Regions from separate parts of the Halomonas sp. 3A7M genome, predicted to be linked through region 1. Evidence: predicted binding sites of a transcription regulator. Region 1 holds the regulator's gene; the other holds the start of a gene.
What was found. The regulator PhoB, encoded in region 1, activates phosphate uptake and scavenging genes when phosphate is short. The targets are predictions, from matches to a motif close to TGTCATANNNNTGTCANA.
Positions count from the first base shown of each region.

Region 1 (7,737 bases):
TTTGCCAATCGCAAAACGTGTCATCTGAATAATTGCATTTTTAACACCAAGAAACAGTGGGCAACGTAACAATGATTATACTATACACAAAAAATTAGACCCCACCGAAGTGGGGTCTTGAGCACTCTTAGTATCGCGATACGTAACACTAGCTTCCTATCCGTTTGAGGGGCTCCAGCCTTGGAATTAACCCTAACTAGCGTGTTGACCGTCGAAAGATTCAATCCTTGAATCTAGGAGCATCCATGCAATTTGACATCCATGCCTCTGAATAGCTCATCCGTAAGCGTAAGAGTTATAGTACCTTTTGAAAAGATAAGTAACCAAAGTTAATGTTACATTCCGCTATTTTCTTCAGGCAACTCATCTGTGCTGTCATAGCCAGACTCTGAATCGTCCTGGCTAGTTGAACTAGGTTCCATGTCGCTGGCGTTATCGCCTTCGTCATGAGTCAGCTCTTGGCTATCATAATCACTTGAATCTGTTGTACTTTCGGATTGAGTCTCAACAGGCTGCTCGTCAGGGGAAATATTGTTCGCGGGGTCTGCTGGCTCTTGAGCGAATGCTGCAGGGCTAGCCACTAAACCGAACGCTACACTTAAAATACCAGCTTTCTTGAGTAGTTCCTTGGACATCATGTTCCGTCTCCTAGATCGCTGTTCAGGTACTGCTTAAATAGTAAGAAAGACGGCCTTTCGGCTTACCAAATCCTATGGTTTTCTCTCTTACCAAGTACCAAGACACTTGCAGACGATGTGCCAAAAAATCAAAAATTATATAAAAAATCAAACAAAACAAACACTTAGTCAATAAAAAATAATAGAAAGGGCGCTTAAAGCGTTTGCAGATCAAGCAGGGAAAGTGGTTAGAAATGGCACATGAGTATTATGTGACCATACTTGTATGACAAGCATGACACACCTATACATCACTTGTACTTAAACAGAATTGCGCGAGGCGGACTCGCTTTTGACAACACGTGAAGACGGAAAAACACAGCGAAAGAGGGCTCCTTCGCCAGGGCGAGATTCAATTTGTAACAATGCGTCATGTCTTAGCAACACATGCTTTACAATCGCTAGACCAAGCCCGGTACCACCCGTTGCGGTACTACGCCCTTTATCAACGCGATAGAAACGCTCGGTTAAGCGTGGAATATGCACAGGGTCAATTCCCTCACCATCGTCGTCAACTTCAATACAAGCACTGCCATTGGGCATGGTTTTCCAGCGAAGTGTTATCTGACTACCCTCTGGCGTATACCGCACAGCGTTAAACACTAGGTTTGAAATAGCGCTATGCAGTTCCTGCTCGCTGCCGATCAGACGGGCATCGCTCTCAAGCGCGACTTGAACACTGTGCTGTTGATTAGAGAGCGCTAGCGCATCGCGGCGAATGGCGTCGAGCATTGGCCCTAACGCCAACGCATGATGATCCTCGCCACCTTGATCAATTTCTAACCGAGAGAGCAGTAGCAGATCATTGACTAAGTTTTGCATACGCTTCGTCTGCTCTTCCATCTGAGCAATACCTCGGCCCAAACGTGGTGGAAGTTGCTCTTTTAAGTCGCTGTAGGTTTCTAAATAACCCATCAATACCGTTAGCGGTGTGCGTAGTTCATGGGAAACATTGGCGACAAAGTCACGACGCATCTGCTCTAAACGATGCAAGCGGGTAATATCTCGCGCCATTACCAAGCGCTCATCATCACCATAGAGAGTAATTTGATATTGAAGGATATGCCGTTCATCGATGGGCGACGTTAAGGTCAGCGGCTCACCGTATTTACGTGCATTAAAGTAGCTGATAAATCGCGGGTCACGAAGCAGGTTGGTAATGTGCTGGCCACGGTCGTGGGCTGTTTGCAAGCCCAGCATTTCTGTCGCGGCACTGTTCCACCACTCCAGGTCGCCATGTCGATCTAGCATAACGACACTGTCACGCATCGCTTCGGATGATTCCTGAATACGTGCAAGGGTGGCACGTAAGCGATTCTGAGTAATCCGTTGGCTCTTTTGGTAGCGATACAAGCGATCAAAAAGCTCGCCCCACATGCCGCTCGCAGCAGGGGGTTCATCATGAGGATGAAGCGTTAACCACTTAAAGAGCGCTCGCAATTGGCGCAGTTGATACACCAGACAAACGGCAAGCCCCGCAGCAACTCCAAGACCTGGCATACCCAGCAACCACCCCAGACAAGCGCCCAAAGCGGCCAGCCACGCAATTCGCCATAGTTCTCGGCTCCACAGGCGCACCGTTACACCCGCGCGGAAAAACGGTACCCAGTGCCTCTCACCGTTTGAATGAGACTCTGGTGAGCTTCTCCTAAGGCCTTACGTAGACGTCGGATGTGAACATCTACCGTCCGCTCTTCAACGTATACGTTACCGCCCCACACTTGATCGAGCAGTTGGCTACGTGTATAGGCGCGCTCTTGGTGCGTCATGAAAAACTGCAGCAGACGGTACTCCGTCGGCCCCATTTCTAACGCCTTACCGTAAGCACTCACACGGTGGCTCACTGGGTCTAATAGCAAGCCATTAATTTCAATAGGATCTTCGACACCTCGGGGGGTAGTACGTCGCAATACTGCTTTTAAGCGCGCCACCAGTTCGCGGGGAGAGAAAGGCTTGGTGATATAGTCATCCGCCCCAGCCTCAAGCCCTTGAATCTTGTTATCTTCTTCGCCTTTAGCGGTCAGCATAATGATAGGCACCTCGGCGGTGGCTTCTTCACGCTTTAAGCGCCTTGCAAGCTCAATACCACTGGTGCCCGGCATCATCCAATCCAGCAAAAGCAGATCTGGCTGGTGGTCAACCATCATCGCGTGGGCATCCTGGGCGTTATCCGCTTCAAGAACGCGATAGTCAGCCATTTCCAGCGCCACTGCGATCATCTCGCGAATAGGCGCCTCATCATCGACAATCAAAACGGTCTTGGCGGTCATTCCAGGGCCTCACGGTGTTCAATGAAAACTAATTAAAAAAATAGTTTAAAAAACAGTTCAAAGACATGTCAGTGACGATAACACCATGACTCGATGACAATTTTATGACATAGAGGATATTTAGCCAGTTATTGGCCACCAACTTAGTGCAATACCTGCAAAAATTAACAAGCCAGACCAATGATTATTAAGAAATGCTTGGAAGCAGCGGTCGCGCTCACGGCCAGCGATTAAGCGTTGTTGGTGGACAAACGTAGCGGCCATAGCGGCTAGCCCAAGCCAGAAAAAGCCACCTAAACCAACACGCCATCCTACCCAGGCAAGTAGTCCAAGTGCCGCCACTTGCAGTACACCAATGATCAGACGATCAGCGCTACCAAACAGCACCGCGGTAGATTTGATGCCAATTTTCAGGTCATCGTCGCGATCGACCATGGCGTATTGGGTATCGTAGGCAACGGTCCACAGCACGTTCGCGCTAAACAATAGCCATGCTTCAAACGGCACATGACCCAATACCGCACCGAATGCCATGGGGATCGCCCAAGAGAACGCAGCCCCCAACACTACCTGAGGTAAATGGGTGTAGCGCTTCATAAACGGGTAAATGAACGCTAATACAACACCCCCTATCGACAACAGCACCGTAAACCAATTGGTCAATAGCACTAAAATGAAAGCAGTGGCTACCAGCGCGATAAACAGCAGCTGCGCCTCGGTTTCACTGATACGACCAGTGGCTAGCGGACGATGTTTAGTGCGCTTTACATGGCCATCGAAATGACGATCAGCGTAATCATTAACCACGCAGCCCGCGGCGCGCATCACATAAACGCCAGCAATAAAGATCAGCAGAACATTCCGCCCAGGCACACCCTCTGCTGCTATCCACAATGCCCATAAGGTGGGCCACATCAATAGCCAAGTACCAATCGGGCGATCCAATCGCGTTAAATGTAAAAAATCAGCCACCCGAGCCCATCCCGTTGGCCTCAACAGAGAACGGTCCATGCTTACCTCTCAAAAAGAAAACGCTGGCGATAGCCTAGCGCGAAGACAGGGCAAGATCATCTGCCATGGTCGATAAAAAGTATTCCTGCACTAACAGCGATAGCCCACTGTGCTGAAACACTGAGCGCCGCCCCCATACGCTGTCTAAAAGCGACGCAGAGTGTTCCGCGACAAAGCGTGGCTGATGGCGAGTGGCGTAGAGTGGCCCACGCACCAGGTCAGGTTGTTGAAACAACCAGCTGCCTAATGAACGCTCGCCAAGCCCTTCTAACCCCTTACCTTGTAATTGACTAAGTGGCGCTACCGAGCGTGCTACTACCCAGGGCTTATCGCCGACACACAACGCTACTTCCCTCAGCCATGCATAGCGGCGCGGTTCAATTCCCAGCGCTAGCGCTTCGTCCCGCAGAGGTAAGCCAATCGTTTGACGTAACAATTGCACCCGAAATGCGTTTGTGCCGCCTGCGACGGTTAACCGCGTCGTTAAGGAGTCCGTCGATGCCACCCACTGCCACCACGAAGCGCTCATTGCAGGACGAGCCGCAGCAACAGGGAGCCAGTGAGGAAATAGTCGATGAGGAAATAGGCAAGCTTGCCGAACAGTAGGGGCGATCACCAAAGTCTCCAAGGCGGTCAATACACAGAAAGCTAGTGTAACATGGTGACCTCACAGGCTTTTGTTCCGCCGACTTTTGGTGACTGCATGCCCTCACACGAGATATCGCGATATTCCCATTCGGCACTGATTATTATTGGCACCGGCATGGCGGGGATTGGCCTTGCGCGCGCCCTACGCCGACAAGGCGATACACGTGCCATTACCCTTATCAGTGCCGATAGTGGCGATGATTACAGTAAACCGCTGCTTTCTACTGGCTTTGCGAAACGCTTAACGCCAGACCAACTCGCCCAACGTGACGCCAGCGGCGTCGCAGAAGAGCTGAACGCTGAGTTAATTACCCACACCCAGGTCGCACACCTGCATGTGGATAACCAATGCGTAGAACTCAGTAATGGCCAACAGCTCCACTATAACGATCTGGTGCTAGCCACTGGTGCGGCGCCCCATACGCCGTTCAGCGTGCCTGAAAGTGTCGCCAAACGATGCTTCACCATCAACGACTTAGACGAATATCGCCGCTTTTATGCCGCATTAGGCGCAGCGCCTACTAAACGTGTCGCGGTTGTCGGTGCTGGGCTGGTGGGCTGCGAGTTCGCCAATGATCTCCATGCTGGCGGCCACCAAGTCACCCTCATTGCGCCAGAAAGTACCCCGCTGCAACGTCTGCTCCCAGAACCACTCGGCCAAGCGCTGGCGGATGCTTTCCAAGAGGCAGGCATCCAACTTGCCTTAGGGCATAACCTAACAACACTGGCACTTAACGTAGATGACGTCCTATCACTTCGTCTTGATAATGGCGACCTTTATGCTGCCGACATCGTGTTACTCGCCACGGGTTTAGCTCCGCGCACTCAACTTGCCGAAGCAGCCGGGCTGACGGTTAGCCATCGCGGTATTGTGGTTGACCGCCAGCTACGCACCTCTCGACCAAACATATTTGCGTTGGGCGATGTGGCTTGCGTTGAGGGAGTTAACGCTATGTACGTGCAGCCCCTGCAGGCGAGCGTAAAAGCGCTGGCGTCAACACTCGCCGGAAAACCAACCAGCGTCAGCTTTGGGGCGTGGCCCGTCATTGTGAAAACGCCCTTACTACCCGTGGTTGCCTACCCACCGGTAACCACACCAGCACGGTGGAGAATTGAGGGAGAAAGCGGTGAAATGACAGCGATTGCTGAAAATAAAGACGGTCGTTTGATTGGATTTGCGTTGACAGGCAGCTGCGTGAGAAGGAAAGTGGAGCTTTCCAGAGTAGCACCTGCGCTGCTAGGCTGATTTTCGCCGCCTTAGCGACTAGGCTAAAAAAGTTAACCAGCTGGGCAGTGCTTCTAACAACACAGATGAACTTACGCTTGATTTCCACATAGGGAGATACCTTTATGCGCAAACCTGAACTCGCAGCCGCAATTGCTGAAAGCGCTGATCTATCCAAAGACAAAGCAGGCCAAGTCCTGAACGTTATCTTGGACGAAATCACTAACAGCGTTGCCAAAGGCGAAGATGTCGCTCTGATTGGTTTTGGAACGTTTACCGTACGCCAGCGTGCCGCACGTACTGGCAAAAACCCCCAAACTGGCGCGCCGTTACAGATTCCTGCCAGCAAAAACGTTGCGTTCAAGCCGGGCAAAGCGCTTAAGGACGCCGTTTCCTAATGAAACTCAAGCTGACGCTGTGGCTACTGAGCTTACTGCTTAAAAGAGCCCTGCGACGCAAGCCGCGCTTTCGTGAGCAACTTGAGCGAATGCGCGGTCTGGACTGGGGCGTTGCCACGGAAGACCTCAGCATTGCCCGGTATTATCGAATGGCGCCGAAAGGCATTGATACCGGCAAAGGGCTACCCGTTGACCTAGACCTTGAGCTTCGTTTTCGCGATCAGGATGCCGCGTTGAAAATCCTTAAAAAGCCGACGCAACAGGCATTTCTAGATGGCATGGTAGCCGGTGAAGTCCGCCTAGTGGGCGACTCTGCCGATATGAATAAGCTGCAGAAACTACTTAAGTACCTATAGCGTTATTATCGGTTTAGAGAAAACTACGAGGCTTGGGGACCCTTAGGGTAACGATTTATACAGAGCCAGTGCAGAGGCATAGCAGCTACCAGTGGATATTCCTCATCAGCGATTGGTTTACTTTCGCGTTACCCTTGAGTCTGGCTCAGTGCGCCGCGCAGCGGCGCGCTTGGACATTGCCCCCTCGGCGGTAAGCCGGCAAACTGCCTTGCTGGAAGAAGCCTTGGGGGCAACCCTGATGGAGCGTCATCGCGACGGCATTTCGCCTACCCCGGTAGGCGAAATGCTGCTTGAGTACTGCGAACGACGCGGCGCTCTTGATGAAGGCTTTATTGCCTCACTTGAATCCTACCAACGCATGGAAACCGGCAAGATATCGCTCACCGTCGGTGAAGGATTTGTCAGTGACCTAGTGGCGTCCCCTCTGCATGAATTTACCCAACGCTATGCGGGCATTCAGCTCGATATCCATACCGCAGGCACATCGGGGATAATTGATGCCATTATCAGCGATCACAGCCATATCGGCTTGATGTTCCATGAGCGTACCCATCCCCAGCTGCGTTTCTGGTCATCTAGCCCGCAGCCACTGATGGCTATCCTGGCGCCCAACCATCCTTTAGCCAAGCACACCACACCGCTTACGCTCACTCAGTTAAGCACACAGCCGATGGCCATGTGGGATACCACCCATGGGGTGCGCCAAATGGTTGACCAAGCCTTTCAGCAATCGCGTATAGCCCCGCGCATGGCGATGAACACCAACTCCATGGTGATTCTGGCGCAATACGTGCGTAGCGGTATGGGCATTACCTTGCTGCCCGCCTTTGCCGTCGCCCATGATTTAGAGCTCGGCACGTTAGTAGCGCGCCCGGTAGATAATCCGCTTTTTCAGCGCTCCCAGGCCCACATGGTCACGCGGGTAGGTCGACAGCAGCCCAAAGCTAGCGTTCTGCTGCTACGCCACCTACAACGCTGGATGCAGGCCTTTCGCGCCCCAGGCTTGGCGGTGAGCGATCAACCAACACCACTGCCGTAACCAAATGCCACGCTGGCTTCGGGGGCGGTTTCTACCCAAACGCTTTGCGGCACCGTGTATTCGCGCAGGCCATCCAAACCACTGGAGCGCCCAAAGCCGCTATCGCCAAAGCC
Region 1 is NZ_JABUZD010000034.1:23,786-31,522, forward strand. It holds gene INT19_RS02470 (hypothetical protein) at 336-638, opposite strand; gene phoR (phosphate regulon sensor histidine kinase PhoR) at 939-2,255, opposite strand; gene phoB (phosphate regulon transcriptional regulator PhoB) at 2,258-2,947, opposite strand; gene ubiA (4-hydroxybenzoate octaprenyltransferase) at 3,068-3,958, opposite strand; gene INT19_RS02490 (chorismate--pyruvate lyase family protein) at 3,993-4,574, opposite strand; gene INT19_RS02495 (NAD(P)/FAD-dependent oxidoreductase) at 4,662-5,852, shown strand; gene INT19_RS02500 (HU family DNA-binding protein) at 5,957-6,229, shown strand; gene INT19_RS02505 (hypothetical protein) at 6,229-6,585, shown strand; gene INT19_RS02510 (LysR family transcriptional regulator) at 6,677-7,624, shown strand; gene INT19_RS02515 (aldehyde dehydrogenase family protein) at 7,603-7,737, opposite strand, start outside.

Region 2 (7,737 bases), on a different contig from region 1:
ATTGACCAGTGCTGGCGTTTGAAAATACTGCACAAAGTTAGCTAGCCCAATAAAGTCGCCGCTGCGGTCTTGCAGGCTTTTCACCAACATTGCAAATAGCGGAAACAGCAGGCCGAACACTAACAGCGCCACAGCCGCTAGCAGCACGATCAGGCGTATCAATGCTTCCAGCGAAGGCGTTGCTGCAGGCGCTGAAAATATACTCGCCCTCATGACTGGTTGCTCCCTGCCGGATATAAGCGGGCAGCATCGGCAGGCAAATGGACACCCAAGGTTTGCCCTAGCCGTAATCCTAGTGTGGCGCTATCACGGCTGGGAACATCAGCTAGCAACCATTGTTCGGTATTGTTAAGACGCAGCGATACCCGCTGAAACGCACCTAAAAACTCAATGCCCATAACATCACCGCTCAGCCCAGTGGTGCTGGCACTAAGCGCGACTGCTTCGGGGCGAATGGCCAGTTGAGCTGCTTGGCCTTGCGGGTAGGCGTGCGGCAAACAAGGGCAGGAAATAGTGCCTAGCAACGCGTGGTTATTCGCCTGTGCGGTCACCTCTAAAAAGTTCATGGTGCCGATAAATGACGCCACAAAAGCGCTAGCGGGCTGGTGGTAGATCTCGGCAGGCGTACCCACTTGTTCGATCACCCCGTGGTTCATCACTACGATACGATCAGCCATGGTGAGTGCTTCTTCTTGATCGTGGGTCACCATAATGGTGGTCACGCCAAGGCGCGCCTGTAGCGCTTTGATCTGATGTCGCAAATGGCCGCGCACCCTCGCATCCAGCGCTGAGAGCGGTTCATCAAGCAGTAACAGGCCGGGCTCAGTAGCCAGCGCTCGTGCCAACGCAACCCGCTGCTGTTGCCCACCAGAAAGCGCGGCAGGATATTTATGTTCGCTGCCACTAAGATCAACCAGCGCAAGTAACTCCGCCACGCGGGCATCAATCGTCGCTCGATTACTGCGACGGTTGCGTAACCCGTAGGCAACGTTGTCGAACACCGTCAGATTGGGAAACAGCGCATAAGATTGGAACACGATGCCAAAATCCCGCGCCTGCGGGGGCAGCGTGGAAATATCCTTGCCGCGCTGAATTAAGCTACCTGCTGTTTGTTGAGCTAGGCCTGCAATAGTGCGCAACAGGGTTGTTTTGCCACAGCCAGAAGGCCCTAAAAAGCATACAAACTCGCCTTCCTGAATCTGTAGCGCAATGTTGTCCAGCGCGGTAAAGCTACCGAAACGCTTGGTGACACCATCTATGCTTAGGTGCGCAGAGGGTGAGAGGGGTTTCGCCGCCGAGTGGGCCGTCAGCGGCGATGTCAGTGTGGTCTGCATAACATCTCCAAGCCCCGGCCTTGGCCGGGGCAGCTGTTCGTGCTTACTGTTCGGTTTTACCGTCGTAGCGGCGCTGCCACTCTGCCAGCACGCGTTCGCGGTTAACCGCGGCCCACTGGAAGTCGGCATCAATCATGCGATCGGCAATGTCAGTGGGATAGTTTTCAATCGGCTGTGCCACACCGGGATAGGCCACCACGGCGTAGCCTTCGTTATAGAGTTCGTTAGCCTCGCGGGAAACGGCCCAATCCATCAGCGTTTGTGCAGCTTCCTGTTTGGCGGTGCCCGCAACGATGGCGGCAGCTTCCATATCCCAGCCAAGCCCCTCTTCCGGGAAGATCACTTCAATCGGTGCGCCTTGGGATTTTAACCGTGCACCACGGAAGGCAAACGACACACCGACTGCTGCTTCACCGGTGGCCGCCAGGCTGCAAGGAGCAGAGCCGGAGTGGGTGTAACGGGAAATATTGTTATGCAGGCGGTCCATGTAATCCCAGCCCTGCTCTTCGCCCCATAGCTGCATCCAGCTGGCTACATCCAGATAACCGGTACCCGAGGAGTTGGGGTTAGGCATAATCACATGCCCTTCAAACTCAGGCTGGGTCAGGTCTTCCCAGGAGGTCGGCATCGGCACGCCCTGACGCTCGCCTTCAATAGTGTTGTAGCAAATGGCCGCTACCCAGGCGTCCATGCCTACCCACGCAGGGTCTTCACCGTTACGGTAAGCAGCATCAATAAATTTTTGATCAAGGTTTTCAACGCCTGCGGGCGCATAGCGCTCCAGCATGTCCTCTTCTTCAAGCACCAGCAGACTGGTGGCGGCTAAGCCCCAGATGACGTCTGCCTGGGGATTATCTTTTTCCGCCAGCAAGCGCGCAGTAATCACGCCCGTAGAATCTCGCACCCAGTTAATAGTGATATCGGGGTGAGCGGCATTGAAGCGTTCGGCGTATTTTTGCAGGTCATCTGACTCAACGGCGGTGTACACCGTTAGCTCAGTGGCGCTAGCCACCGAAGTGAAGGCAACGGCAGTCGTTGCGAGCAGAGCAGTTGCAATCTGAGTAGGTTGGAACAAACGGCGAAGTTTCGACATGGTAGGCTCCCAGCGTTTTGGTATAGACCAGAAGTTTGCCGTCGCTAGATGACAGTGCGATGACGCTTGTTTGACTGATTTTTTAAGTTGTTATGTATGCGTATGGATGGGATCTTGTGAGGGTCCTCATGAGCGCCTTGTCTCCGTAACCCTGTTACTTCTGACCCGACAGCTCAACACTGATGCATAACGAATCGTGCAACCAGTGCTCTTCGTCATATTCGATAGGACGCTGTTGATCATCAAAAATGGCACGGCAAATGTTTAGCCCGGCCGCGCCTGGGGCAACGAGTAACTCTTCTGCATCTAATGGCGACAGCGCTTCGGACACCATGCGTATCGAGCGATTGGCCAAGTGATGCCCCCACCGCCCTCTTAACAACCCCCAGAGTGATTGTCCGCTGTAGATGTCTAGCAACTCTGGCGCACGCTCTGGCACCACCCAAAGCGACTCCACCAGCACAGCACGATCATCCACATAACGGCGACGGCGAATATGGTGAAACGGCTGGTCATCGGGCAGCCCCAAGGCACGGGCAGCCACCAGATGTGAGCGGGTTTCCAGCTTTAGAACCGCCGTTCGTGGTTGCCGCCCCTGAGCCCCCACATAGTCGTTAAAGCCTGCGTCCCGGGTGGGGTCATACACCAGCCTAGCCGGTGAAATAAACCAGCCACGCCGATTGCTGCGGTGAATGAGCCCTTCCCCCTCCAGTTGCGCTAAGGCTTGGCGCAACGTAACGCGGGTCGTAGAGAAGCGCTCCGCCAACACTCGCTCAGCGGGCAATTTGCCTTCCCACTGCGTGGCATGCTGGGTAATTAAATAACGAAGCTGTTCCGTTAACTGTAAATAGTAGGCATCAGGCATGCGCCGATTTTCCTGATAGATCGTTGGCCGATGAAGCGTCTGTCGACGCTGCCATCCGCCAGTCTAAGCGCTGCCACCCTTCTACACTAGCCACCTCCGCCAGCACGGGATCAGGGTTAACCGCCACTGGGCAGTCGACATACTGCAGCAGCGGGATATCGTTGCGGGAATCTGAGTAGAACGTTGTATGGCTGGGGGCAATTTTTTGCTCGATTAACCACTGCTGAAAACGCACTACTTTCCCCCCACGGTAAGAGAGCACGCCTTTGCTATGGCCGGTGTAGCTTGCCCCGCTTGCCGCTTGTTCGACACTAAGCTCTACCGCCAGCACATGCTCAATCCCTAACATCGTCGCAATCGGCGCGACCAGGTGATGCGATGACGCAGAAATAAGGACGAGGATATCGCCTGACTGACGGTGCGCGTCCAGGCAGCGCCAGGCTTGATCAAAAATACGGGGCTGCAAATGGGTAGCGACAAAGCGCTCAACTTCTTTTTGTACATCGATTACTCGGCGGCCCCGCAATGGCGCCAAGGTCATTGCCAAGTACTCCTCTAGCTTTAACTTACCGGCGTGATAAGCCTGCTGCATCTGTTCGGCACGGGCTATAAAGGTCTCGGCATCACTGATCCACCCCTGCTCAATCATCCATAAATTCCAGCGGTCGCTGCAGTCTCCATCCAGGAGGGTGTCATCAAGATCAAACAGAGCGAGGCGCATGTGGCACTCCTTTTTTCGCGAGTTCGGCGGCGCGTAGGGTATGCCAACGATGATGACAGGACGATGACGCCATTGATGAGAATGGAAATTGCTCGCCCTACCTGCCAATAAAATGGCTTAAGGGGTTAACCACATTGAGGCAAACTCATCGGCGGGTAGCGGACGACCAAACCAGTACCCCTGAGCTTCGCTGCAGCCCATTTGTGCGAGCAAATCGGCCTGGGAAGGGCTTTCAACGCCTTCTGCAAGGGTTTTCATATCAAGCGTGTCAGCCATAGCGATAATGGTTTGCACAATCGCCCGATCATGGTGGTTATCGAGCATGTCACGCACAAACGAAATGTCTATTTTTAACGCGTCCGCAGCAAAGCGCCGTAAATACGAGAGCGATGAGTAGCCTGTACCGAAGTCATCAATAAACAGCGCGTAGCCAGCCTGACGCATAGCCTGAGTAATTGTGACCGCCTGATCGGGATCACGCATAAAATCACTTTCAGTGAGTTCAAGCGCAATGGTGTCTGGAGGTACACAGGCGGTTAGCTTAGCCACATGTGCGGTTAGCTGAGGGTCGGCAAATTGTTGCGCTGAAATATTGATTGAGAGCCTACCTGGCAGTGGCGTATTACCGGCCTGCCAAACACTTAACTGACGTGCCGCTTCTTCTAGCACCCAGTCTCCCAGCATGCGGATCAAGCCACGCTCTTCCGCCAAAGCAATAAACTCGCTAGGGCTTACCCATCCCCACTCAGGGTCAAACCAGCGGCACAGCGCTTCAGCCCCCGTCAATGTTTTGCTCGTAAGACTGAACTGCGGTTGAAAATAAAGCTGTAAGCGCCGCTCAGTAATGGCTTGATGCAGGCGCTCGGTCATCCATTGGCGGCGCTCCAGCGTCTGACGCATCACTTGTGTATAGGGGCATACGCTATTATCACGGCGTTTTGCGTGATGGAGTGCGATACTGGCTGCGTTAAACAGCTCACCGGCCTCCGCTACATCGCTTGGATAGCTAGCAATCCCGATACTGACATCGAGGTTAAAAATACGATGCCCCAGCTGGATAGGGAGTTTGATAAGTTCGCATAACTGAAACACCACTTCTTGAAGGCGAACATCCTCAATGCTGGGCAACAGTACGGTAAATTCATCACTGGAAAGTCGTGCGACAGCGCTTTTAGATAGGCTAGCTTGCCGTAAGCGCTCGGCCACGGTTGCGAGTAACTGATCTCCTACCTCGTGGCCATGTAAATCATTCACCTCTTTAAAGCGCCGGATATCCAGCAGCAGCAGCGAAAGAGAGTCACCCTGACTAGATGCCTCTTTTCCCATACTGGCCAATAGCTCCATAAAGCGCGCACGATTAGGCAATCCTGTTGTGCTGTCTGTATAGGCAAGACGTTGCATGTGACGATGATCACGGCGACGTTCTAGCTCACCGGCAGCACCCGTAGAGAGAATTTTCAACACGGAAGTTGCAAACGCATTGGTCGTCAGTGGTGTTTGATAAAACACCATCATCACACCAATGGCATCGCCCTTAGCATTATCCAAGCGGCGGCCTATCCACGCCTGGGTACTTAACGAGGTTCCCGGCAGCGTAAACGCATGGCCACTTTGAACAACGCTCTCGCCTTCAAACACGACTCGTTCAGCAGGCGTTCCCTGCAGCATAAACGTTTGGTTATCTATTAACTGGCCATTCGCGACTAAACTAACGGTCTGGGCTGCTGTTGCGGGCCGCAGCGTGTTTATCTTATTAGATGTCCCCAAAGACCGTGGAACAGGTTGATCCAGTAACGCAATAAACCCAGCATCTGCTTCTAATAACGTGGCTAACGTGATGATCAACTGGTGGAAGTAATCGTCTCCTACGCGTGAGGTAACTGTAGAGGCTACTTGTACCACCGCATCCTGCACGCGTTGTGATTCGTGCTGGTCGGTCACATCTGAGATAAAGCCCTCGAGATAGGCCACATGGCCATCATCATCGATAACAGCTTGCCCTTGCTCCCACATCCAACGGTAACTGCCATCCCGATGGCGCAATCGGTACACCACACGATATGGCTGACGCTGCTGGATTGCCTGTTGTGCTGCTAGATGAACGCGGTCTTGATCGGCTTCGTGTATGAGGGAGGCAAAACTGATGAGTCGATTATCTTGTAATTCGTCCGGATGATAGCCCGTGAGCGCCTCAGCCCCTTGGCTGACCAACTGCATCGTCCAGTGTTGATCATTTAGGCAACGGTAGGCCATGCCAGGAAGGTGATTCAGCAATGTGTTTAAACGCCGCTCACTCTCTCGGGCCAATTCTTCACTTTGACGAAGCGCTTGCTCGGCTTGGCAGCGGCCAAGCTCTGCCCCCGCTTGAGCGGCCACAATGCGCAAGATTTCGTTTTCAAGCCCATCGAGCTGCATCGGTTTATTGCTTAACACCGCCAAGATGCCAATGGCCGAGCCATCGGATGAAAACAGAGGCAGTCCCATGTAACTCTCTGCACCCAGTTGGCTGAGCAGCTCGTCTTTAGGAAAGCGCGCCTGAACATCGCAGGCATACAAGCAAGGTTCTCTACCTACAACCGTTTCACAAGGCGTTCCCATAAGAGGATAAGCGATATTTTCCTGATGATCGTTATTTGACCAAACGGCCAATGTTGTAGCCATATGCGCCTCGGTGACCACAGCGATCAACGCATGATCAATCCCAAGCAGTTGGGCAAGTTGCTCGACAAGCGTCGTATAAAAGTCAGGTCTTCCGCTACGTCCTAAACCTTCCGCCAACTGACGGAAAATCTCCGACGCTTCGTTTCTGGTGTGCATTGGCGCACTCACTTTTGTCATCGTAGAGCAGCTGCCCACAGAGCACTGTTATAATAAGCTGTTGCAATAAAATGCAGCGGGCTACAGCATAAACAGTTATTTTACTGATTTACCATGCCTATCTATGACTCTTCTAACACACGCAGACGCTATAATTGATTATTTAGCACATAACTTAGTGGCTGCTCGCTATGCTGGACAGCACGTTGAGGGATAATATGACGAGCCGTTTAGCGGAAGACGAAACACTTTATACTTCGCTCACTAGCGAGCTTCCCAGTTTTCTTGGTAATGCGTTATTACGCTCGGCTAGCCTACCTTCGCTTCCTGCTATCGCCATGCAAGTGCTTGATATCGCACGCTCCCCCCGAGCTTCTCTGAGTGACTATGCGCGCGTTATTGAACGCGACCCAGGGTTAACGGCGCGCCTTATTGCGGCCGCGAATAGCGTGCACTACCTGCGTTCAGCTCATCCTGCACAAACCAGTTTGGAAGCCACCCAGCGACTGGGATTAGACGCAACGCTCGCCACCGTATTGAGCTTCACTCTGTTTCCCTGGCCACCTACAGAGAACGCGGCTCTGCAAACATGGCGACGCGCCATTGTTGCCGCCGTGGTAGCAAGCAAGCTGGCTCACCAACTCTGCCCCGCACAGGTTGGCAGCGCATTCACGCTTGCCCTACTGCAAGATATAGGCATTTTGGCGATCCTCTCCACCTACCCAGACGAGGCCGAGGCACTATACGCTGAACGCAGAATGTCTCACGCACAGTTGGTCAACGCTGAACGCCGCCACTTTGGCAGTGACCATACACTGATTGGTGCTTGGTTAGCCGCCAAGTGGGGGCTACCGTCCTCGATCGTGCATGCTATTGACCAAAGCCATGACGGTTTTTTAACCGATGA
Region 2 is NZ_JABUZD010000030.1:14,357-22,093, reverse strand. It holds gene INT19_RS02065 (putative 2-aminoethylphosphonate ABC transporter permease subunit) at 1-213, opposite strand, end outside; gene INT19_RS02060 (putative 2-aminoethylphosphonate ABC transporter ATP-binding protein) at 210-1,334, opposite strand; gene INT19_RS02055 (putative 2-aminoethylphosphonate ABC transporter substrate-binding protein) at 1,378-2,427, opposite strand; gene INT19_RS02050 (UTRA domain-containing protein) at 2,582-3,292, opposite strand; gene INT19_RS02045 (HAD family hydrolase) at 3,285-4,013, opposite strand; gene INT19_RS02040 (sensor domain-containing phosphodiesterase) at 4,131-6,830, opposite strand; gene INT19_RS19335 (HDOD domain-containing protein) at 7,049-7,737, shown strand, end outside.
Region 2: the regulator PhoB is predicted to act here: its motif matches at 2,475-2,492, upstream of INT19_RS02055 (putative 2-aminoethylphosphonate ABC transporter substrate-binding protein).